Regions from separate parts of the Nocardia sp. 852002-20019_SCH5090214 genome, predicted to be linked through region 3. Evidence: riboswitches for the same ligand, from Rfam matches in the RefSeq annotation. Region 3 holds a riboswitch; each other region holds the start of a gene.
What was found. A riboswitch is a leader RNA that binds a small molecule or an ion and turns the genes downstream of it on or off. The one in region 3 is predicted to bind S-adenosylmethionine.
Positions count from the first base shown of each region.

Region 1: it holds a riboswitch for S-adenosylmethionine, as region 3 does, so the genes downstream of both, A5780_RS15540 (aminotransferase class V-fold PLP-dependent enzyme) here and A5780_RS22475 (hypothetical protein) in region 3, are expected to answer to the same signal.
Region 2: it holds a riboswitch for S-adenosylmethionine, as region 3 does, so the genes downstream of both, A5780_RS04070 (rhodanese-like domain-containing protein) here and A5780_RS22475 (hypothetical protein) in region 3, are expected to answer to the same signal.

Region 1 covers NZ_LZMK01000193.1:17,549-24,876, forward strand. The annotation lists gene A5780_RS15495 (heavy metal translocating P-type ATPase) at 1-259, opposite strand, end outside; gene A5780_RS15500 (metalloregulator ArsR/SmtB family transcription factor) at 354-716, shown strand; gene A5780_RS15505 (YrdB family protein) at 954-1,298, shown strand; gene A5780_RS15510 (L,D-transpeptidase) at 1,333-1,848, opposite strand; gene A5780_RS15515 (SDR family oxidoreductase) at 2,021-2,809, opposite strand; gene A5780_RS15520 (TetR/AcrR family transcriptional regulator) at 2,909-3,532, shown strand; gene A5780_RS15525 (glyoxalase superfamily protein) at 3,551-3,928, shown strand; gene A5780_RS15530 (DUF2752 domain-containing protein) at 3,993-4,445, shown strand; gene A5780_RS15535 (hypothetical protein) at 4,475-4,663, shown strand; gene A5780_RS15540 (aminotransferase class V-fold PLP-dependent enzyme) at 4,680-6,146, opposite strand; SAM riboswitch class IV at 6,194-6,307, opposite strand; gene A5780_RS15545 (flavin reductase family protein) at 6,415-6,879, opposite strand; gene A5780_RS15550 (crotonase/enoyl-CoA hydratase family protein) at 7,065-7,328, shown strand, end outside.
Region 2 covers NZ_LZMK01000030.1:29,190-36,517, reverse strand. The annotation lists gene A5780_RS04085 (MarR family winged helix-turn-helix transcriptional regulator) at 1-317, opposite strand, end outside; gene A5780_RS04080 (type 1 glutamine amidotransferase family protein) at 314-940, opposite strand; gene A5780_RS04075 (O-succinylhomoserine sulfhydrylase) at 987-2,201, opposite strand; gene A5780_RS04070 (rhodanese-like domain-containing protein) at 2,242-2,664, opposite strand; SAM riboswitch class IV at 2,683-2,796, opposite strand; gene A5780_RS04065 (hypothetical protein) at 2,851-3,282, opposite strand; gene A5780_RS04060 (FAD-dependent oxidoreductase) at 3,549-4,952, shown strand; gene A5780_RS04055 (amidohydrolase) at 5,002-5,886, shown strand; gene A5780_RS04050 (CaiB/BaiF CoA-transferase family protein) at 5,997-7,097, shown strand; gene A5780_RS04045 (LuxR C-terminal-related transcriptional regulator) at 7,227-7,328, shown strand, end outside.
Region 3 covers NZ_LZMK01000286.1:1,241-8,568, reverse strand. The annotation lists gene A5780_RS22495 (TetR/AcrR family transcriptional regulator) at 70-714, opposite strand; gene A5780_RS22490 (potassium channel family protein) at 753-1,337, opposite strand; gene A5780_RS22485 (MFS transporter) at 1,389-2,675, opposite strand; gene A5780_RS22480 (NADP-dependent isocitrate dehydrogenase) at 2,981-4,198, opposite strand; SAM riboswitch class IV at 4,512-4,623, shown strand; gene A5780_RS22475 (hypothetical protein) at 4,637-4,891, shown strand; gene A5780_RS22470 (homoserine O-acetyltransferase) at 4,894-6,054, shown strand; gene A5780_RS22465 (DUF3017 domain-containing protein) at 6,057-6,302, opposite strand; gene A5780_RS22460 (GNAT family N-acetyltransferase) at 6,473-6,985, opposite strand; gene A5780_RS22455 (tRNA (cytidine(34)-2'-O)-methyltransferase) at 7,288-7,328, shown strand, end outside.

The DNA.
Region 1 (7,328 bases), on a different contig from region 3:
GCAGATCGACGTCCAGCGTCCTTTCGCGCAGGGCGCGCACTCCGGCCAGGGCGGGTTCCCAGCCGCCGGTGAGGTAGCAGGCCAGATAGAGCGACCACCACACCTCGGGGGGTGTGTGCAGGATCCGGGCCACCGAGCCGATCGCGAAGAGCAGGAGAGCCGCTGCGGCCCAACGGATTTCGGGAAGTGCGAACAGTCGGGTCCGCCGCGCGGGTATCGCCGTGAGCGCGGCGGGACGCGTGGCGGCCGGTGCTGACACGAAAAACCTCCGAGGATCGGGAGCGGGCAACCTGAGAATAACAGAACACGTGAAGAGGTCTTCATGTATACCTGGTCCGCTAAACTTCACCGTTATGGGACATGGCGTCGAGGGCCGCGATCGGCCGATCGCCCGGCTGGACAGTGAGTCCGCCGCGCATGTGGCGACCACCCTGCAAGCCCTGGCGACGCCGAGCCGGCTGCTGATCCTCAGTGAATTGCGCCAGGGGTCGCGGCCCGTCTCCGAACTCGCCGAGGCGGTGGGGATGGAGCAGTCCGCCGTCTCTCATCAGCTCCGCCTGCTGCGCAACCTCGGGCTCGTCACCGGAACCCGCGCCGGGCGCAGCATCGTCTACAGCCTGTACGACACGCACGTCGCACAGCTGCTCGACGAGGCGGTGTATCACAGCGAGCACCTGCGTCTCGGCCTGTCCGATCGACCGCGAACGGCCGGCTGAGAACGTCTTTTCGGCGGCGTGATCCGGTGTATTCGCCGGCTTTCCTTGTCTGCGCCTGTCGATTTCGGCGCTTCGACGGTCTCGCTCGCGCGGATTGGGTCGATCCTGCGATCTCCCCGTCGGGCCTGCTCTCCCAGCGCCGTCGCGCGGTAATTCTCAACGGTTGACAACGCTTCCGCGCTAGCGCACACTGCTCTTATTAGAGAGCGCTGCTCTCAAGCTAGCGAGAGGGCAGTCATGCAGGAACTGTGGAAGTGGGCCAATCTGACCGTCGCGTTCGCCGCGGAGGTGGGCGCGCTGGTGGTGCTGGGACTGTGGGGCTGGCGCGTCGGCGACAACACCGTGGTAAAAGTCGTTCTGGCGCTGGGCATCCCGTTGGCCGCCGCGGTGGTGTGGGGAATGTTCGCGGCGCCGAAGGCGAGTTTCGATATTCCGCTGCTCGCGGTGATCACCAAGATCGTGGTGTTCGGAGGCGCCGCGGCCGCGCTGTGGGGGCTGGGGCACCGGGTGGCCGCGGTCGTTTTCGCGGGCATCGTGATCGCGAATCTGCTGGCGATCAAACTGGGCCACCTGAATTCGTAGCGCGCCGACCCGGAATCCGGGCCGGCGCGTACGGTCACGGCACGACTTCGAAGACGTCGCCCGGATTGACGTAGTCGTAGAAGGCCTTGGCGCCTTCGGGCGTCATCCGGATGCAGCCGTGGGACTGCTCCTCGATCGGTCCGATGTGGGTGGCGATATCGCCGTTGAAGAAGACGGCCCAACGCATTTCGGCGTTGTGCATGGTGCTCCAGTGGTACGGCTCCTTGAACGCGACGTGGAAGGTGCCGGGCGGTGTCTCATACCCGGGCCGCCCGTGCGAGATGGGGGTCGGGCCGTAGACCACGCGGCCGTTGTCCATCAGCCAGCCCTCGTTGGTCGACAGCCGCAGGCACGCGCGCGCCGCGGCCGAACAAGGAGCCGAGATCTGGCCCGGCGGGGAGGGCACGAGTTGCGGAATGCCGGGGATGTCGGGGCCGCCGGGCCACACCGGGTCGGCGCCCGCGGGCACCGTGACAGCGAATCCGGCGGCCGCGATCGCCGTCGCGGCCGCCGCTCGGATCGTCCATCGGGTGATGCTCGTGCAGTTCATATGCGTCCGACCTCTCTACCCGGCCCGCTGTCCGGCCGGGCCGGGCGGCGGGCGCATTCGTCGACAAGCTGGGACGGCACCGTATGCGACCGATGTGTGCTCGATCACAGTGCATAGTTGATCATTGTGACCTGCCGAGCGCGCAGATGGTACGGAAGAATCCGCGTTGTTATCACAAATCGGGCAGGCCGAGTTCCAGGTTGGGTGCGGCGATACCGCCGTCGATCTCCAGAATCTTGCCGGTGAGATAGCTGCCCGCGGGCGAGCAGAGGTAGACGATGCCGGCCGCGATATCGGTCGGATCACCCAGCCGATGCAGCGGCGTATCCGCCTCCATCTTCGCCTTGACCTCGGGATTCTGTGCCACGACCTCGAGTGCGGAGGTCAGCACCGATCCGACCGCGATGGCGTTGACCCGGATCCGCGGCGACAGATCCGCGGCGGCCAGCCGGGTCCAGTGCGCGAGCGCCGCCTTGGCCGTGCCGTAGGCGAGGAAGCCGCGCCCGGGCGCCCGGCCCATCATCGAGGAGATGTTGACCACCGAGCCGCCCTCGCCGGCGAGCATGTGCGGAACCGCCGCGCGGGTGAGGGCGTGCGCGGTGGAGACGTTGAAGCGGAAGGCCTCTTCGAGGAATTCCGGCGAGGTGGTCATGAAGGTGTTCGGCATGGTGCCGCCGACATTGTTGACCACGATGTCGATGCGGCCGAACTCGGTGGCGGCGGCGTCGGCCAGTGCCGTCACGGCGTCGAGGTCCGACAGATCGCAGGCCACGGCGAGGGCGCGCCGGCCCGTCGCGCGGATCTGCTCGGCGACCGCGTCCAGTTGTGACTGGGTGCGCGCGGCGATCGCCACATCGGCGCCCGCCTCGGCCAGGGCGAGGGCGGTGGCGGCGCCGATACCGCGGCCGGCGCCGGTGACGACGGCGACCCGGCCGTCGAGTCGGAATTTGTCCAGGATCATCGCTAGTCCTCTCGTTGGGTGTCCTCGCAGTGTTAAGAATTAGTTCTTAACTGTCAAGGACTAGTGCTCAATTCGCTGGTAGGACGTATCGTACTCAGGGTGGAAGCAGTAAGTGCCCGGGAGCGGTTGATGATGGCGGGGGAACGGTTGATCGCCGAGCGGGGATATCTGGTCCCGCTGCGCGATATCGCCGCCGCGGCCGGGCAGCGCAACAACTCGGCGATCCCCTATCACTTCGGCTCGCGCGACGGACTCGTCGAGGCCGTGGTGGAGCAGCGGCTGGCGACCCTGGAGGTGCGCCGGCTGGAGTTGCTGGCGCAGCGGCCGACCGCGACCGGCGACGATGTGCACACGCTGCTCGACGCGCTGGTCATCCCCATGTTCGAACTGGGAGCGCGGAACGAGAGTTCCTATTACGCAAGGTTTCTCGAACAGATCCGCACCCATCCGGCGGTGTCGGACGCGGCCAATCTGGACAGCGCCGAACGGACCTCGGTGCGGGTGATCGTGGGTGGGCTGGACCGCGCGCTCTCGGACCTGCCGCCGCGCCTGCGGCATCGCCGGCTGCGCAGTCTCACCACGGTGCTGTTCGCGCTGCTGGCCGACCACGAACGGGCCGTCGAGGCGGGCCGGATCGCCGCCGACGACCGCGAGGCCTGGGACCAGGTCATCGACATGCTCGCCGGTTCCCTCACCGCGCCGGTCACGACGCGGGCCCGGTGAATATGTGACGATCGGGCCATGCACAGCGACGCGATCGGATTCGCCGCTCCGATACCGGTATTGCGGATCTACGACGTCGGCCTGGCCTACGAGTTCTACCTGGACTTCCTGGGTTTCACCGTGGACTGGGAGCATCGGTTCGGCGCGAATTTCCCGCTGTACGCGCAGGTTTCGCGCGCGGCGGCCCGGCTGCATCTCAGTGAGCATCACGGCGACGGCACGCCGGGATCGGTGGTGTGGATCGCTGTGGACGATATCGACGCCTGGCAATCCGAGTTGGCCGCGGCGGAATACCGGTACGCCAAACCCGGGCGCCCGGACGACGGCCCCGGCGGCCGGGGTTTCGCCGTGACCGACCCGTTCGGCAACATCCTGCGATTCGCCCAACCGGCCTGAACCGACATCCGGCGGTGGGGCGACGGCTGGCGGCTCACCCGTGCCGCCGATTACCGTGAACACTGTGGATATCGCGCGCGAGCTGCCCGGCGAACGGTCGGTGCCGCGCACCGGATGGCGCACTCAGGGCGGGCCGCTGCTGGCGGCCGGTGCGGTGGTCGCCGCGGCTACGGTGCTGCACTTCCGCGATCCGCACAGCCAGGGGGCGTACGGGATCTGTCCGTTCTATGCGCTGACCGGATGGTGGTGCCCGGGATGCGGTGGATTGCGTGCTGTGCACAATCTCACCGAAGGCCGGGTGCTCGACGCGCTGCACAGCAATGTCTTCGTGCTTCCGCTGCTGCTCACCCTCGCATTGTGGTGGGGACGGTGGGCCCTGGGCCGCTGGCACGGCAGAGCCGACACCGCCTTTCCCTTTACCCTTCGTGGCCAGGCGCAATGGTGGTTGATCGGGCTGCTCGTGGTGTTCACCGTCGCCCGCAACACCCCCTGGGGTACCTGGTTGGCCCCGGTCTAGGCGGGCATGCTGGAAGTATGACCCAGGAAATCGCTGATTCACTGAAGGCTCGGGTGCGCGAGAAGATGCTGCGCCAATTGAACGAGGACGGCGCGCCGGACCCCGAGCAGGACGACCCGCGCCAGATCGCGATCGAGAAGGACCTCGAGGCCATCGAGTCCGTTCCCGACGGCGATCCGCTGATCGAGGAATTGGCCGCCCGCTACCTGGTGCCGTGAATCGGATCGCGCTGGATCAGAGGGTGCACGGCGCCGCGCCGTGCGCCGCCTCGGTCAAACCCGGCCGGGTCTCCGGCAGAGGCGACCACTGTCCGCCCGCATACGTGTAGTTCCACGCAGCGCCGTCTCGAACCAATCGACGCAGCGCCTCGAGCAGTCGATCGACATCCGCGACCGACGTGCCCAGGCCGACGCTTGCGCGCACCGCGCCGTCGACGCCCAGCCGCTGCAACAGTGGATGAGCGCAGAATCGCCCGTCGCGGACGCCGATGCCGAATTCGGCCGACAGATACGCCGCGACGCGGCCGGGCTCGAACCCGTCGACGGTGAACGCCACGATGCCCACACTGTCGGCGCTGTCGGAGAAGATTCGCAATTGCCGCACTCCCGCAACGGTTTCCAGTCCGTCGCGCAGGCGGCGAATCAGGTGGTGTTCGTGCTCGACCACGGCTTGTTCGTCGAGGGCGCTCAACGTTTCGCAGGCCGCCGCGACGGCCGCCGCGCCCAAGACGTTCGGTGATCCCGCCTCGTGCCGCTGCGGTGCGGGCGCCCAGTGCGCCTGTTCGGTGGTGACGGCGGTGACCGCTCCGCCGCCCGCCAGATATGGCGGGGCCGCGTCCAGCCAGTCCCGCCGACCCACCAGCACACCGGCGCCGAAGGGCGCGTACAGCTTGTGCCCGGAGAAGGCCAGATAGTCGATGCCGGTTCCGCCGGATTCCGCGAACGCCTGCAGGTCGATTCGGCGGTGCGGGGCCAGCTGCGCTGCATCGACCAGGATGCGGGCGCCGTGGCGATGGGCGAGTGCGGTCGGTTCCGCCAGCGGCAGCACCTCGCCGGTCACATTCGACGCCCCCGTAATCGCAAGCAGCGCAGCCGGTTCGGCGCACAGCTCGGCCTCGATCCGGTGCAGCGTCTCCGCGATCGTCTCGGCGGCGGGGACCACCCGGCGGCCGCGGCGCGTCCAGGGCAGGAAGTTCGCGTGGTGCTCGATATCGAGCACCACGGTGTCGCCGGGAACGCAGCAGGCCAGCAGATTCAAGGAGTCGGTGGTGTTGCGGGTGAACACCACGACCTGGTCGTCGGCGCAGTTCACCGCCCGGGCGACCGAAACCCGTGCCGCCTCGTAGCAGTCGGTGCTGATGCGGGAGGCGTATCCGGCGCCGCGGTGCACGCTGGCGTAAGAGGGGAGCAGCTCGTTCACACGGTCGGTGACCTGGGCCAGGGCGGGCGCGCTGGCGGCGTAGTCGAAGTTCGCGTAGGTACGGAAACCGCCCTGTACCAACGGAACTCGTAGATCGCACCCGGAGACGCGCGCGATCGGTTCACCGGTGCGGCAGGAACGGGTGGCATTGCCGGCGCAGTCCGGCGCCGAGCAGGTGCAGGCGGCGCCGGAGCGGGAGGCGCAGCCTCGGTGAGAGCAAACCTGTTCCGGGACAACCGTTTCGGCGGTGGCGGCGGCAATTGTCGAGACAGCAGTACGCATCGGGACGATCCCTTTGTTCAGGGACTCCGGATGTGGAGGGTGATCGGAGTCCGCGCTTGCCGTGCTCGATCGAGCAGCGGCCAGGTCGTCACCCGGAGCACCCCACCGCGGAGGAGGGTTGCCGACCAGCTAGCCGGGGCTTGACGCTGGTACTCGTGACCTGAGCCGAGATTGGCAGAATTCGCCGGGCATTGTCAAGCGCCGGCATCCGGCGAGAAGGTGCGCCGCGCCGCGCCGCAATCGCGACATGCGTGAAACAGCTTGTGGCTCAGTCCAATCCGGCCGGGCGATGATAGGTGCCGTTGTAGTACAGCAGCGGGTTGCGCATCGGTTCGCCGCCGGTGTCGTCGTGTACGCGGGTGACCAGTCCGACGACCAGGGTGTGGTCGCCGATCGGGATCAGCCGGTGCACCGTGGCGCGCACCCAGATCGGGGTGCCGTGCAGCACCGGCTCGCCCGTGTCGAGCGTCGACCACAACTCCGGGTCGGCGAAACGCTGTTCGGCGGCACGCGAAAACCGCTGTGCCAGATGCTGTTGATGTTCGCCGAGGAAGTGCACGACGACCGAATCGGCCTCGGTCATCGCGTCGATGGACGAGGAGGTGTGCGCGATGTTGAACGAGATCAACGGCGGATCCAGCGACAGCGAGGCGAAGGAGGTGGCGGTGAATCCCACCGGGCGTTCCGGCCGGCTCAGGGTGACAATCGTCACTCCTGCGGGGTAGTGGCGCATGGCGGCTCGGTACTGCGCTGCGGTGATGCCGTCGTGCTGAGGTCGGAGTCGCTCGGGTTCGAGATCGGCCAGCTCGGCGTCGGGTCGCTGGGAACTGCTCACGCTTCCAACCTACGTCCTGCCCGCTCTCCCGCAATCCCGACCGCTGTCCCGGTGCCGCCGAACTGCCCCGATACGCTGTACGAATGAGTGATTGGAAGGCTTTCGACGTCGAGCGCACCGGTCACGTCGCGCGAGTGACGCTGACCGGACCCGGCAAGGGCAATGCCATGGGCCCGGATTTCTGGAGTGAGTTGCCGCTGATCTTCGGCGAGCTGGACGCCGATCCGGAGATCCGCGCGATCGTGCTCACCGGTTCCGGTAAGCACTTCTCCTACGGTCTCGATCTGCCCGCGATGAGCCCGACCTTCGGTCCGCTGCTGGCCGAGAAGGCCCTGGCCGCACCGCGC
Region 2 (7,328 bases), on a different contig from region 3:
CGGACGGCAGCGTAGCCCGCATCGGTGATCGCCACCAGCTTCGCGCGGCGATGCGACGGATTCGGCCGGTATTCGGCCAATCCCTTGCCCACCAGTAGATCCGCGATGCGCTGCACGCTCTGGCGGGTGATACCCATCTCCCGCGCGATCCCCGATACCGGCAGCGGTTCGTGCAGCACCGCACCCAGCACCTGCCACCAGGCCGCGGTGATCTCCGCCGGTTTCGCCAATTCCTCTGCGATCGTGAGGAATTGGCCGTTCAGCTTGAAGGTCGTGATCGCCGCCGCGGAGAACAGTTCGGCGTCACCGCGGCTCATGCCGGCTCGACCGCCGCGGCCTGCAGGGCGAAGAACCCGCTCGGATCCCGGTCCGCGTAGAGCCGATACCACGCATCCAGGACGGCCGGCTCGAACAGATCCAGCCGCGCGAAGATGTGGCGTGCGAAGTCGATCGGTGCGATGCCGCTCGCGGTGATCAGATCGCCGTCGGTCACCGCCGGCTCGTCCACATAGTGGTGCGCTCCCGAATATCCGGTCGAGGCGAGATTGTCCGCCGCGTTGCCGGTGTGCGGACGAGCATCGAGCAGGCCCTGTTTCGCCAGGCCGTAGGTCGCACCGCAGATCGCCGCGACCGGTACGCCGGCCTTCAGGAAGTCCTCTGCAGCCTGGGCGAACCGCGCCAGCTGCCCGTCCTCCCAGATGTCGGCGCCGGGCAGGATCAGCATCGCGCTGTCGGCCGGGGAGAGCTGGTCCAGAGTGAGATCGGGAACCACGCGCAACCCGCCCATCGAGGTGACCGGCGCGGAGGTGGCGCCGACCGTGCGAATCTGCCGGCTTCCCGGCTCGCGCTGCATCAACGGGCGATTGATGCCGGCCGTCACGTAGCTCGGCTCCCAATCCGCGAACGTGTCGTACACCGCCACATGAACCGTCTGAGTCATGACAGTATGCTGTCATGATTGACAGCATACTGTCAACGCCCGGCGGTCAGCTCAGCGCCTGCTCCAGATCACCGAGCAGATCCTCCACATCCTCGAGACCGATCGAAATGCGCAGCACCCCGTCGGTGAGTCCCACCGCCGCACGGCCTTCCGGACCCATCGCACGATGCGTGGTGGTCGCCGGATGCGTGACCAGGGTCTTGGCGTCGCCGAGGTTGTTGGAGATGTCGACGATGCGCAGCCGGTTCAGCACCTCGAAGGCCCGCTTCTTGCCCTCGTCGGGGCCCGCGGCGAGTTCGAAGGTCACCACGGTGCCGCCGCCGGACATCTGCGCGGTCGCCAGCTCGTGCTGCGGATGCGAGGCGAGGAACGGGTACTTCGTCCAGGCCACGCCCGGATGCTGTTCCAGGAACTCGGCGACGGCCAGCGCGGACTGCGTCGACTGACGCACCCGCAGCGGCATCGTCTCCAGTCCCTTCAGCAGGGTCCAGGCGTTGAACGGACTCAGCGCCGGGCCGGTGTGGCGCATCAGATTCTTGACCGGCCCGTTGATGTAGTCGCTCGTGCCGAGGATCGCACCGCCGAGGACGCGACCCTGTCCGTCGATGTGCTTGGTGCCCGAGTAGACCACCACATCGGCGCCGAGGTCGAGACTGCGCTGCAGCAGCGGCGTCGCGAACACGTTGTCCAGCACGACCTTCGCGCCGGCGGCATGGGCCAGTTCGCTCACCCGCCGCACGTCGACGAGGGTCTGCATCGGATTCGAGGGAGTTTCGAAGAACACCGCGGCCGTCGGCTGCGAGAGCGCCTGCTCCCACTGGTCGAGATCCTCACCGTCGACGAAGACGGTCTCCACGCCCCAGCGCGGCAGGATCTCGTTGCACACCACGAAACAGGAACCGAACAGGCTGCGCGCGGCCACCAGCCGGTCTCCCTGCCCGAGCAGCGCGGCCAGCGCGGTGAACACCGCGGACATGCCGCTGGCGGTGGCGAAGCACGCCTCGGCGCCCTCGAGCAGCCGCATCCGCTCCTCGAACATCGCGACCGTCGGATTGCCGTAGCGCGAATAGACGAAATGCTCGATATCGCCGGTGAAGGCCGCTTCGGCCGCCTCGGCGCTCTCGTAGACGAATCCGGACGACAGATACAGCGCCTCGGAGGTCTCCTCGAACCCGGAGCGGCGCAGCCCGCCGCGCACGCCCAGGGTCGCCGGTCCCACCCCCTCGGGCAGCGGCCGATCGAATGCACCGCCGGTGATCATGACTGCCTCCACGAAAAGAATTGCCGCACAACAGATCCGCTCACGACTGCCGCCACGGCAGGCCGAGTGCGCGCCAACCGGTGCCGCCGCGATGCCCCTCGGCATCCAGCGGACCCTCGAAACCCTCGAGCACGTTGTAGGAGGGCGCGAAACCGGCCGCCGTCGCCGCCGTGGCCGCACCGATCGAACGCTGCCCGGACCGGCACAGGAAGATCACCGGGGCATCGCTGTCGCCCGCGCGATCGGCCAGCACCTGCTTCAACTGCTCCACGAATACGGGGTTGGGTGCGCCGGTGCCGTCGACCCATTCGATGAGGGCGGTCGGCCGCTCGATCGAGGTGGTGTCGGGCACTCCGACGAACCGCCATTCGGCCTCGGTGCGCACATCCACCAGCACCGCATCCGGATTGTCGCGCAACAACTCCCACGCCTGCCCGGGCGTGATGTCACCGGCGTAGCTCACTTGTCGAACCTCCTACGGAATCCGCACTTGCCGCGTCCGGTCGGACCGCGGCCAGGTCGTCACCCGGAGCACCCCACCGCGGAGGAGGGTTGCCGACCAGCGAGCCGGGGCTTACCGCTGGTACTCATGACCTGAACCGAGAATGCCTGGTCACAGGCCCGATTGTCAAACATGGACAGCGGCGGCTCAGGGGTTGACGCACACCAGCCAGGTGCCGTTCTCGCGACTGAAATTCCAGTTCGCCGCGGACTGGCGACCGTCGATCCGGCTGGTCACCGACGCCGTCGCGCGGTCGCCGTCGATGTGCACCGCGTCGACTCCGGCGATCTCCACCTTCTTGCCCGCCGAGTCGGCGCCCAGCGGCGACTTCTTCTCGTCGAACCCGGTGCATTCGGTGGTCTTGCGCCGGTCGGCGTCGGAATCGCTTCTCGCCGTGGCGAAGTTGCGCGCCGCGATGGCGACCCGATCCGGATCTGTGAGATTGTTCTCAGCCGGGCGGGTGATTCCGAGGATGACGACGGCGAGCACCGCCAGGACGGCGATGGCCGCGGCGATCAGGAACGGCTTCGCCGACCGCGTCGTGTCGCGCTGATCGATCGAGGTAGCCGGATCATTCATGCCCTGCATCATCCCCGGCGGGTCCAAGTGTCGAAGATCACGCCCGCATTTTCGCGCGGATACCGGGAATAGCGGCGGTGTGTGCCACCGATAGAATCACCAGAACTCCGGCCACATCCGGTGCACGGATCGGGAGAGCTCCGCGCGGCAACGAGGCAGCATCGGCGGAGCAGTCGGGCAGGCGCCCGGCCCGCACGTCAACTTAGCCTAAGCTAAGAAGGACGGCTGACAAGACGAGAGTTTTCGACCAAAGGGTGCGCGTAGAAATGACCGAACACGCTGGAACGAATAGCGGCGCGGGCGACCGCCCCCTGCGCATCGCGATCGTCGGTGCCGGACCGGCCGGAATCTACGCCGCCGACGCGCTGATGAAGTCCGACGTGGAGGCGAGTATCGACCTCTACGAGCGCATGCCGGCCCCGTTCGGTCTGATCCGCTACGGCGTCGCACCCGACCACCCGCGCATCAAGGGCATCATCACCGCGCTGCACAAGGTGCTCGACAAGCCGCAGGTCCGCCTGCTCGGCAATATCGACTACGGCAGCGACATCGACCTCGAGGACCTGCGCCGCTTCTACGACGCGGTGATCTTCTCCACCGGCGCCAACGCCGACCGCGCCCTGGGCGTCCCGGGTATCGAACTGGACGGCAGCTACGGCGCCGCCGACTTCGTGTCCTGGTACGACGGCCACCCGGACGTGCCGCGCACCTGGCCGCTCGACGCGGAGAAGGTCGCCGTCCTGGGTGTGGGCAATGTGGCGCTCGACGTGGCCCGCGTGCTCGCCAAGACCGGTGAGGAACTGCTGCCCACCGAGATTCCGCCGAACGTCTACGAGGGCCTGCGCAACAACAAGGCCGTCGAGGTGCACGTCTTCGGCCGCCGCGGTCCCGCCCAGGCCAAGTTCACCCCGCTGGAACTGCGCGAACTCGATCACTCGCCGAATATCGAGGTGATCGTCGATCCCGAGGACATCGACTACGACGAGGGCTCGGAAGCCGCGCGCCGCCACTCCAAGCAGGTCGACATGGTCTGCAACACCCTCGAGCAGTGGGCCATTCGCGACGTCGGCGACCGCCCGCACAAGCTGTTCCTGCACTTCTTCGAATCCCCGGCCGAACTGATCGGCGAGGACGGCAAGGTGGTCGGCCTGCGCACCGAGCGCACCACCCTCGACGGCACCGGCAACGTCAAGGGCACCGGAACCTACAAGGACTGGGACGTCCAGGCCGTGTACCGCGCCGTCGGCTACCTGTCGCAGAACATCCCGCAGCTGCCGTTCGACGACCAGGCCGGCACCGTGCCGAACGAGGCCGGTCGCGTGCTCCTCGACGAGGGCGCCGACGGCACCGCCCGCTACCTGCCGCAGACCTACGTCACCGGCTGGATCAAGCGCGGCCCGGTCGGCCTGATCGGCCACACCAAGGGCGACGCCAACGAGACCATCGCCTGCCTGCTCGACGACGCCGCCTCCTTCACCCCGGCCGCCGAACCCGATCCCGAGGCCGTGACGAAGTTCCTCGAGGACAAGGGCATTCCGTTCACCACCTGGGCCGGCTGGTACCGCCTCGACGCCCACGAGCGCTCGCTCGGCGAGCCCGAGGGCCGCGAGCGGGTCAAGGTCGTCGAACGCGAGGACATGCTGCGCGCGAGCGAGCCGCACAAGGTCTGAACACCACGCCGGATCCGCATTCGTCACCGACCTGAGGCATGCTGATCACGTGTTCGATTCACACGTTCACATCATCGACCCGCGGTATCCGCTGGTCGAGAATCAGGGCTACCTGCCGGAGCCGTACACCATCGCCGACTATCGAAAGCGCATGGCGCACTTCGATGTCGACGGTGGTGCGGTGGTGAGTGCGTCCTTCCAGGGCACCGACTCGACGTTCATGATCGCCGCACTGGCCGAACTCGGGCCGAACTGGGTCGGCGTGATCAATCTGCCTTCGGACGTCACCGACGAGCAGATCATCGAACTGGACCGGGCCGGGGTGCGGGCCATCCGGTTCAATCTCAAGCGCGCCGCGGTCGACATCGTCACGCTGACCATGCAGGCCGTGCGCGCCTACGAACTCGCCGGCTGGCATGTCGAGCTCTACATCGACGGATCCATGCTGGGCTCGCTGGAACCGGTCATCTCCAAACTGCCGGCGCTGAGCATCGACCACATGGGCATGTCCGACGAGTGCCTGCCCTATCTGCTGAATCTGGTCGATCGCGGGGCCCGGGTGAAAGCCTCCGGATTCGGTCGGGTGTCGATGGATGTGGAATCGGCGATGCGACGGGTGCACGCGGTCAATCCCGGTGCGCTGATGTTCGGCTCCGATCTGCCGGGCAATCGGGCCGGACGGCCGTTCCGCGATGCCGATATCGAGATCATCGGCCGGGCCGTCGGCGCGGATATGTACCGGGTGCTCGAGGACAACGCCCGCGCCTGCTACCGGCTGCCGATGAAGGTGCGTTCGGCCGAGGATCCCGTGCCGACGCTGCCGATTCCGCGCACCGAACCGCCGACGCTGCGGCTGCGCCGCTCGGAACTGCCCCAGCCGCCGAAACGGAACCAGCCCCCGGACCGGACGCGACCGCTGCGGATCATCGAATAGCCACGCACACCGCACCCGGATGCCGTGCGTCACATCCACCGCTTATTGTCGTAGTGTCAACACCGGCGCGCGCCGCCGGTCGCAGGATCGACGACGAACCGAGGTAGGGCGTGAGCACTTCATCCACCACCACCGGACAGGGCCCACTCGCGGGCATCAAGGTTCTGGAGCTGGCCGGAATCGGCCCCGGCCCGCACGCGGCACTGCTGCTGGCCGATCTGGGCGCCGATGTGGTGCGCGTGCAGCGTCCCGGCCAGCTGCCGGGATTCATGGAACGACCGCAGTGGCGGGGACGCACCATCGTCGAGGCCAACCTCAAGGATCCCGCCGATATCGAGAAGGTGCTCGGCCTGATCGACAAGGCCGATGTGCTGCTGGAGGGTTTCCGGCCCGGCGTCACCGAGCGGATGGGACTGGGCCCGGACGTCACCCTCGAGCGCAACCCGCGCCTGATCTACGGCCGGATGACCGGGTGGGGACAGTACGGCCCGCTCGCCGACCGCGCCGGCCACGACATCAACTACATCTCGCTGACCGGTGTGCTCAACGCCATCGGCCGCAAGGGTGAGCGCCCGGTCCCGCCGCTGAACATGGTCGGCGACTTCGGCGGCGGTTCGATGTTCCTGGTGATGGGTGTGCTCTCCGCGCTGGTGGAGCGGTCGATCTCCGGTAAGGGCCAGGTGATCGACGCCGCGATGATCGACGGTGCGCTCTCCCTCTCGCACATGATCTGGGGTATGCGCGGCATGGGCCTGTGGTCGGACGAGCGGGGCACCAACCTGCTCGACACCGGTATGGCCTTCTACGACACCTACGAGACCTCCGACGGCAAGTACATGGCCGTCGGCTGCATCGAACCGCAGTTCTACGCCGAATTCCTGAAGGGTCTCGAGATCGACCCCGAGGGCCTGCCGATGCAACTCGACCCCAACGGCCAGGATCAGCTGCGCAAGCTGTTCACCGAGAAGTTCAAGACCAAGACCCGCGACGAATGGGCCGCGATCTTCGACGGCACCGACGCCTGCTGCACCCCGGTCCTCACCTTCACCGAGGCCACCGAGAACGGCCATATCACCGCCCGCGAATCCCTGGTCGAGATCGACGGCGTGGTCCAGCACGCCCCCGCCCCGCGCTTCTCCCGCACCCAGGGCGGCACCCCCACCCCGCCTCCCTCGGCCGCCACGGCCATCGACGAGATCTGGGCGAACTGACGCGGCGCCCCGGTGGCGAGCGCCGCCACCGGGGCATTCCCGGCACGCCGGCATTTGCGCTGGATAGGGCTGCGGCCGTTCGCGGTTCGTTCATTCCGCGCAAATTCGCCAAGGCACTACAGTAATTTCATGGCTCGGAACTGGCCGATGATCGAGCGCGGTGGCGAATTGGAGTCGATTCGCGCCGCGTTGACCGGCACCGAATTCGTCGGCGCGATCCTGACCGGCGAC
Region 3 (7,328 bases):
CGGCGCATCGGACTCGGGAAGCCCCGCGGCCACCGCACATCGGCGCCGGCGCGAAGCCTTTCAGAGCTCTCAGCCCCCGATTCCCAGGCCCGGCAGTGCGGATTCGGCGGCCCGGCGCAGATGCGCGGAAGCTCGCTGCCAGCGGCGGTGGGCACGCTCCGGATCGGGGGATACGAAGTTGGAGACCAGAATTCCGCGCAAGGTGTCCATCGCGGTATAGGCGAAGTCCCGAACTTCCTTGCGCCGCAATTCGTCCGGGACCAATTGCGATACCGCCATCAGGACGGCGTTGTTGACGAACGGCTCGACCTTCTCGGCCTCGGCGGCCAGCACCGGATCGGTGCGCCCGGCCACCCACAGCTCCATGGCCGCGATGAACAGTGGTCCTTGATGCAGCTCCCACATCGCGTCGAGGGTGGCGCCGATCGGATCGTCGCCGGCGCGCAACCGGCCCAGCTCCTTCATCGCGGCCTCGGTGCGCCGCTGCGCCAGATGCGAGATGGCGGCCACCACCAGATCCGTCTTGGAACCGAAATGGTGCACCTGAGCGCCGCGAGTGACCCCGGCCCGTTCCGCGACGCGCGGCGTCGTGGTGCCCGCATAGCCGTATTCGACCAGGCAATCGATGGTCGCGTCGAGCAGCCGCACCCGCATCTCACTGCTGCGCTGCTCCTGCGTACGACGCGGCGGCTTACCGACGACAGATCTGGCCATTCGGAAATCCTACACTTACATACACACGTGCATGAAACTCACTCGGGCTCGTGCGCCGCACGGCCGCGCTGGATCGCGGCCAGCACCACACGCACGCCGGCGCCGATGAGCGCCAGATCGGCCAGGATCTGCACAGTCACCATGACGCGGGCGGCCTGCGAGGTCGCAGCGATATCGCCGAAACCGACCGTCCCCAGCACGGTCACCGTGAAGTAGAGGGAATCGACCCGGGTCAGCAGGATCGTGAAACTGTCCGGCGCGGCCGACGACATCAACACATACGTCGTGGCGAATACGAGAATGAACACCACCGCGATCATGGTCAGCGCCTCGGCTCCGCGGAGTCCGGGATAGGGCGCGGCGACGATCCGCGTGGCCTGCCGCACGATGAGCACGACGACCAACACCAGACCACCACACAGGCCCAGTAGCGGGCCGAGCTTGTCCAGATGATGAAAGGGCAGGACGAAATACAGCGCGACGAGCACGATCGTCGTCACCGCGGTTCGGGCGGCGGCATACAACGCCGCCCGCCGCCGCGCACCGTCACCGCCGCTCCACTGTTCCTGCGGATCCATCCTGACCTCCCGGTCGAGTTCTGCCGCCTGCTCGGGATCACTCAACCACGCCGGAGGGTCGCACAAGGGGAGGTTGCCCGGCGTTCTCCCGGTCGGCTACAGGCGAGGAGCGACCGGTTCACGGCGTCGCGCCACGCGGCGAGACGACCACACGGTGATGGTGTACAGCACCACCCCTGCGACGGCGAGGCCCGCGCCCACGACGGCGGGCGCGGTGTAACCGAGGCCCGCCGCGATCACGAGGCCGCCCAGCCAGGCGCCGGCGGCGTTGGCGATGTTCAGGGCGGCGTGGTTGAGGGCGGCGGCGAGGGTTTGGGCGTCGTGGGCGACGTCCATCAGGCGGGTTTGCAGGCCGGGCGCCAGTGCGGCTCCGGAAGCGCCGACCAGGAAGGCGCCCGCGGCGGCGGTGAACGGATTGTGTGCTGCCGCAACGAAAGCCGCGAGAATCACGACCATCGCGATCAGCGCGACGAACACCGAGCGGTCCACGCCGCGGTCGGCGAGGACGCCGCCGCCGATGTTGCCCGCGACCATGCCCAGGCCGAACAGTGCCAGCACGATCGGCACGAGGCCCTGACCCATGCCGGCGACATCGGTGAGGGTCGAGGTGATGTAGGTGTACACCGCGAACATGCCGCCGAAGCCGACCGCGCCGACCAGCAGGGTCAGCAGGACCTGGGGGCGGCGCAGGGCGGTCAGTTCGGTGCGCGGATCGGTCACCCGCACGCCGTGCAGATCGGGCACGAAGCGGGTGATCGCGAAGACCGTGGCGAGCCCGATGACGGCGACGACCACGTAGGCGTCACGCCAGCCGAGCCCCTGCCCGAGCCAGGTGGCCGCGGGGACGCCCACCACATTGGCGGCACTCAGGCCCAGCATCACCGCGGCGACGGCCTTGGCCCGCTGCCCCACCGGCGCCAGCGAGGCGGCGGCCAGCGAGGCGACACCGAAGTAGGCGCCGTGCGGCAGACCGGCGACGAAACGCGCGGCGACCAACGCCGGGAACGCCGGGGCCAGCACCGAGGCGATATTTCCGACGGTGAACGCGATCATCAAGCCGATCAGCAGGCGCTTACGCGGCATGCGGGCGCACAGTGCCGCGATCACGGGCGCGCCGACCACCACGCCCAGCGCGTACGCCGAGACGGCATGTCCGCCGGTGGGCTCGGAAACATGCAGATCCGCGGCGATGTCGGGCAGCAGTCCCATGGTGACGAATTCGGTGGTGCCGATCCCGAAACCGCCGAGCGCCAGCGCGAGCATCGCCGGAACATGCCATCCGGTGCGGACGGAAGTCTCCGGCGCCGAGCCGAGCGCCGCACGGGACGACGCGTCACTCGCACACGGCGCCGAGGGGAAGTCGACGGGAGGTGCGGTACGCACGTGAGCTGAGTCGGCCACGGGTGTGGCCAACACGCGCGGCCGTCGCGGTGATACCGGCGGCCGGGGTGATTCGACTCACCGGAACCGGCTTCCGCTCGCCGGCGCCGTCCGAGGAGCATCGAAATCGTTGCGGGACAACGGCTCTCGCCGCATCGGAGGCCGCGCCCGGCGCGCTGTCGGATACCTCACACGCCGCGCGATCGGGTGCGGAAAGCAATTCGGGCACCCGCGGCCACCGGGATCGGTGGGGGCGGGTGCCCGGATATGTCTACCGGCCGCGCCGGATTCCGGCCGGTCGTGAGCGTTCAGCTCAGTTCGCGCGCCAGGTTGGCGTCGAGCACACCGAGGAATTCCTCGGTGGTCAGGTAGCCCTGGTTGCCGCCGACCAGCAGCGCCAGATCCTTGGTCATCTGGCCGCTCTCGACGGTCTTGATCACGACGTCCTCGAGGGTCTGCGCGAAGCCGATGACCTCGGGGGTGTTGTCCAGCTTGCCGCGATGCGCCAGACCCCGCGTCCACGCGAAGATCGAGGCGATCGGGTTCGTGGAGGTGGGCTTGCCCTGCTGGTGCTGCCGGAAGTGGCGGGTCACCGTGCCGTGCGCGGCCTCGGCCTCACAGGTGCGGCCGTCCGGGGTGAGCAGCACCGAGGTCATCAGGCCCAGCGAGCCGAAGCCCTGCGCCACGGTGTCGGACTGCACGTCGCCGTCGTAGTTCTTGCAGGCCCAGACGTAGCCGCCTTCCCACTTGAGCGCGGAGGCGACCATATCGTCGATCAGCCGGTGCTCGTAGGTCAGTCCGGCGGCCTCGAACTCTTCCTTGAACTCGGTCTCGAAGATCTCCTGGAAGGTGTCCTTGAACATGCCGTCGTAGGCCTTCAGGATGGTGTTCTTCGTCGACATGTAGACCGGGTAGTTCTGCTGCAGGCCGTAGTTCAGCGACGCCCGCGCGAAGTCCTCGATCGACTTCTTGAAGTTGTACATACCCATGACGACGCCGCCGTCCTCGGGCATCTTCACCACTTCGTGGACGATCGGCTCGGAGCCGTCCTCCGGGGTGAACTGAATCGTGACGGTGCCGGCCTGATGCACCTTGAAGTCGGTGGCGCGGTACTGGTCACCGAAGGCGTGACGGCCGATGATGATCGGCTTGGTCCAGCCGGGCACCAGGCGCGGAACGTTGGAGATGATGATCGGCGCGCGGAAAATGGTGCCGCCGAGGATGTTACGAATCGTGCCGTTCGGCGAACGCCACATCTTCTTGAGACCGAATTCCTCGACACGTGCCTCGTCGGGGGTGATGGTGGCGCATTTGACGCCGACGCCGTGTTTCTTGATGGCGTTGGCCGCGTCAACGGTCACCTGGTCATCGGTCTTGTCGCGAGTTTCGATGCCGAGGTCGTAGTACTCGAGGTTCACATCGAGGTACGGATGGATCAGCTTGTCCTTGATGAACTGCCAGATGATCCGGGTCATCTCGTCGCCGTCGAGTTCGACGACGGTCCCTTCAACCTTGATCTTGGACATGGATCTTCGTGTCCTCCTAAGGAAGGTGTGCTCCCATTGCACGGCCAGGCGAGCACGCTTGTGAGCGGACCCCAGCTGTTCAACAGACAACGTATACGCCCCGCGTTGTCCACGAGACGCCTGGTGCTAAACAAGACAAGCGTACTGGTGCGCTGGGTCTCACTGACAGGGGCGGTCCCATTGCGAGCTACCCACGTCACACCGGCCCGATGTCCGGTCGCCAGGGAAACGGACATACACCGCGAACATCCGCCTCGAATCGGGCGAGCCCAACCCTCGCCCCCGCCGTGACCGATTGTTACCATCCACGGCAGGTCATGAGTGCCAGCGCCAAGCCCCGGCTCGCTGGCCGGCAACCCTCCAGTTGCGGTGGGGTGCTCCGGGTGATTGACCGGGCTCTCGAAAGCCGAGGGCAAGCGCGACTGTCAGGAGCAACAAGTGAGTGAGTCCACCGTGCCCATCGTCGACAAGTGCGTGGAGGCGGCGGAGCGGCGCAGGCGTATCGCTACCATCGGGGATGTGTGTGCCCCAGCCCTCCGTACCGCCTCGACCACGCGTGCGCTCTCGCCGTGCGCCGACCCGGCGGCCTCCGGCGCCGTGTTCCGGCAGGTCCGCGGGCCGATGCAAATCCTGGGACTCGACGGCACGGGAGTAGACGGCCTGGCACGGCTCGACGTGGTGACGGCACGGTGACCGTGAGTATCGAATCGAGCACGTCACGCCCGGGCGCAACGACACTGCTACCACCCGCGGACGGCACGGTGGGCATCATCGGCATCGGCGATGTCCGCGTCGAGAACGGGGCGGTCGTCCCCGGTGTCGAACTGGCCGTGCAGCGCTGGGGCGAACTGGCCCCCGGCCTGGACAACGTGGTGCTGGTCGAGCACGCATTGACCGGAGATTCGCACGTCTGCGGACAGCCCGACGAACTGCATGCCCTTCCGGGCTGGTGGGACGGACTGGTCGGACCGGGCGCCGCATTGGACACCGATCGCTGGTGCGTGATCGCGACCAACGTTCTGGGTGGTTGCCAGGGCAGCACCGGCCCCTCGTCCCTCGCGCCCGACGGAAAGCCTTGGGGCGCACGGTTTCCGGAGATTTCGATTCGTGACCAGGTGAGCGCCGAAGTGGTGCTGCTGGACCTGCTCGGCATCTCCCGCATCGCCGCGGTGGTCGGCGGTTCGATGGGCGGCATGCGAGTGCTGGAATGGATGGTCGGCTATCCCGATCGCGTCGACGCGGCCCTGGTGCTGGCGGTCGGCGCCCGCGCCACCGCGGATCAGATCGGCACCCAGACCACCCAGATCGCCGCGATCACCTCGGATCCGGACTGGCAGGACGGCAATTATCACGACACCGGCCGCCGCCCGCAGGCCGGGCTGGGCATCGCGCGCCGGATCGCGCATCTGACCTACCGCACCGAATTCGAACTCGACCATCGGTTCGCCAACACCGCCCAGGGTGACGAAAACCCTTGGGACGGTGGCCGTTACGCGGTGCAGAGTTATCTGGAACATCAGGCCGACAAGCTGGTCGCGCGGTTCGACGCGGCCACCTACGTGCTGCTGACCGAGGCCATGAACCGGCACGACGTCGGGCGCGGACGCGGCGGTATCGAGGCCGCGCTGGCCGCCACCCCGGTGCCCTGCGTGGTCGGCGGCGTGGACTCGGACCGGTTGTATCCGTTGCGGACTCAGCAGGAACTGGCCGATCTCCTGCCCGGCTGCAAGGGCCTGGAAGTCGTGCATTCGCGCGACGGCCACGACGGTTTCCTCACCGAGACCGAGGCGATCGGCAAATTGCTGGAGCAGACGATGGAGTTGGCGCGCGCCGCGCAGGACGCCCGCGCGTCCTGAGTTCAGCCGACGCCGAGGCTGCTGATGGTGACCGCCAGCACGATGATCGCGCCGCCCAGCACGGTGTAGGCGCCGATGTCGAACGGGCGGCTGCGCACCGCCAGCAGCCCCACCCGGGCCGTCGGCAGGCACAACCGGAACACCGCCGCCAGCAGGGTCGCCCCGCCGATGAAGAACGCGCCGCGCCGCCACCGGTCCTGGGCCACGAAGACCACCGCGACCAGCAGCACCACCACGACCAGCAACATCGGCAGATGAACCTGGAAGAAGCGGCTCGCCGGGCTGGAATGCTGTGGGTGGGTGGTCGGCACGTCGGTCACGGCTGCGATTCTCGCATGTCCGGTCGTGCCGCCCCCGGGAGCGGGGGCGGGCCCGGTCACGACGGCCACCGGATGCGGCCGCCGCGACCGAGCTGCGATCAGACGCCGAACGGTGCGGCGTAGCGGATACGGCCCGCCGGGAGCGGATGGTCCGCGTCGAGTGCGAGGGCCATCAGCGCGTCATCGGGGACATCGATGCTCAGATCGATGCCGTATCGGCTTGCCCGCCGGAAACCGAACCGCGGGTAGTACTCGGGGTGGCCGAGCACTGTGACGAAATGCTCGCCGCGGTCGGCAGCGGCCCGCAGTGCGGCACGAACGGCCGCCGCCCCGGCACCGGTGCCTTGATACTCGGGCAGTACGGCGCACGGTCCCAGGCACAGCGCCGGGATATCGCCGATATGACAACGAGTCAGCAGCGCATAGCCGACGACTGCGTCGTCCGGTCCGGTCGCCACGATCGACAGGCCGTCGATCCAGGCCGGGTCGGCGCGTAGCGCCTCGACGAGGTCGGCCTCGTCGGGCCGGTCGAATGCGGCGGTAGTGACCGCGTGGACGGCGGGGATGTCGGCGGCGGTTTCGGCGCGCGTGATCCAGGTTCGAATAGTCAATGCTACGAATCCGTTTCGTATCGATCGGGTGATGAGTCGACGCGGCTGCGCGAGCGGGCGCTCGGCGCAATCGCGGACGAGATCAGGCCGACGCGCGGAAGGGGCCCTGGGGAAGGTGTCCGGCACCTGCGCGCACGGCGGCCTCACGCACAGTCATCGATCCACCTCCCGGGAGCTCATCGATACCGAGGCGATCGCGGCATCGTCGAAACGGATCGGCCGTCGCCATACGGCCGCCGATCACGGTAACAGAGGCCGGGCTGCGAGGCGTACCACTTATCCGGGACGGGTACCGTCTCGGTGTGCTCAAGCTGGTGTTCTTCGAACCGCGTATCCCACCGAA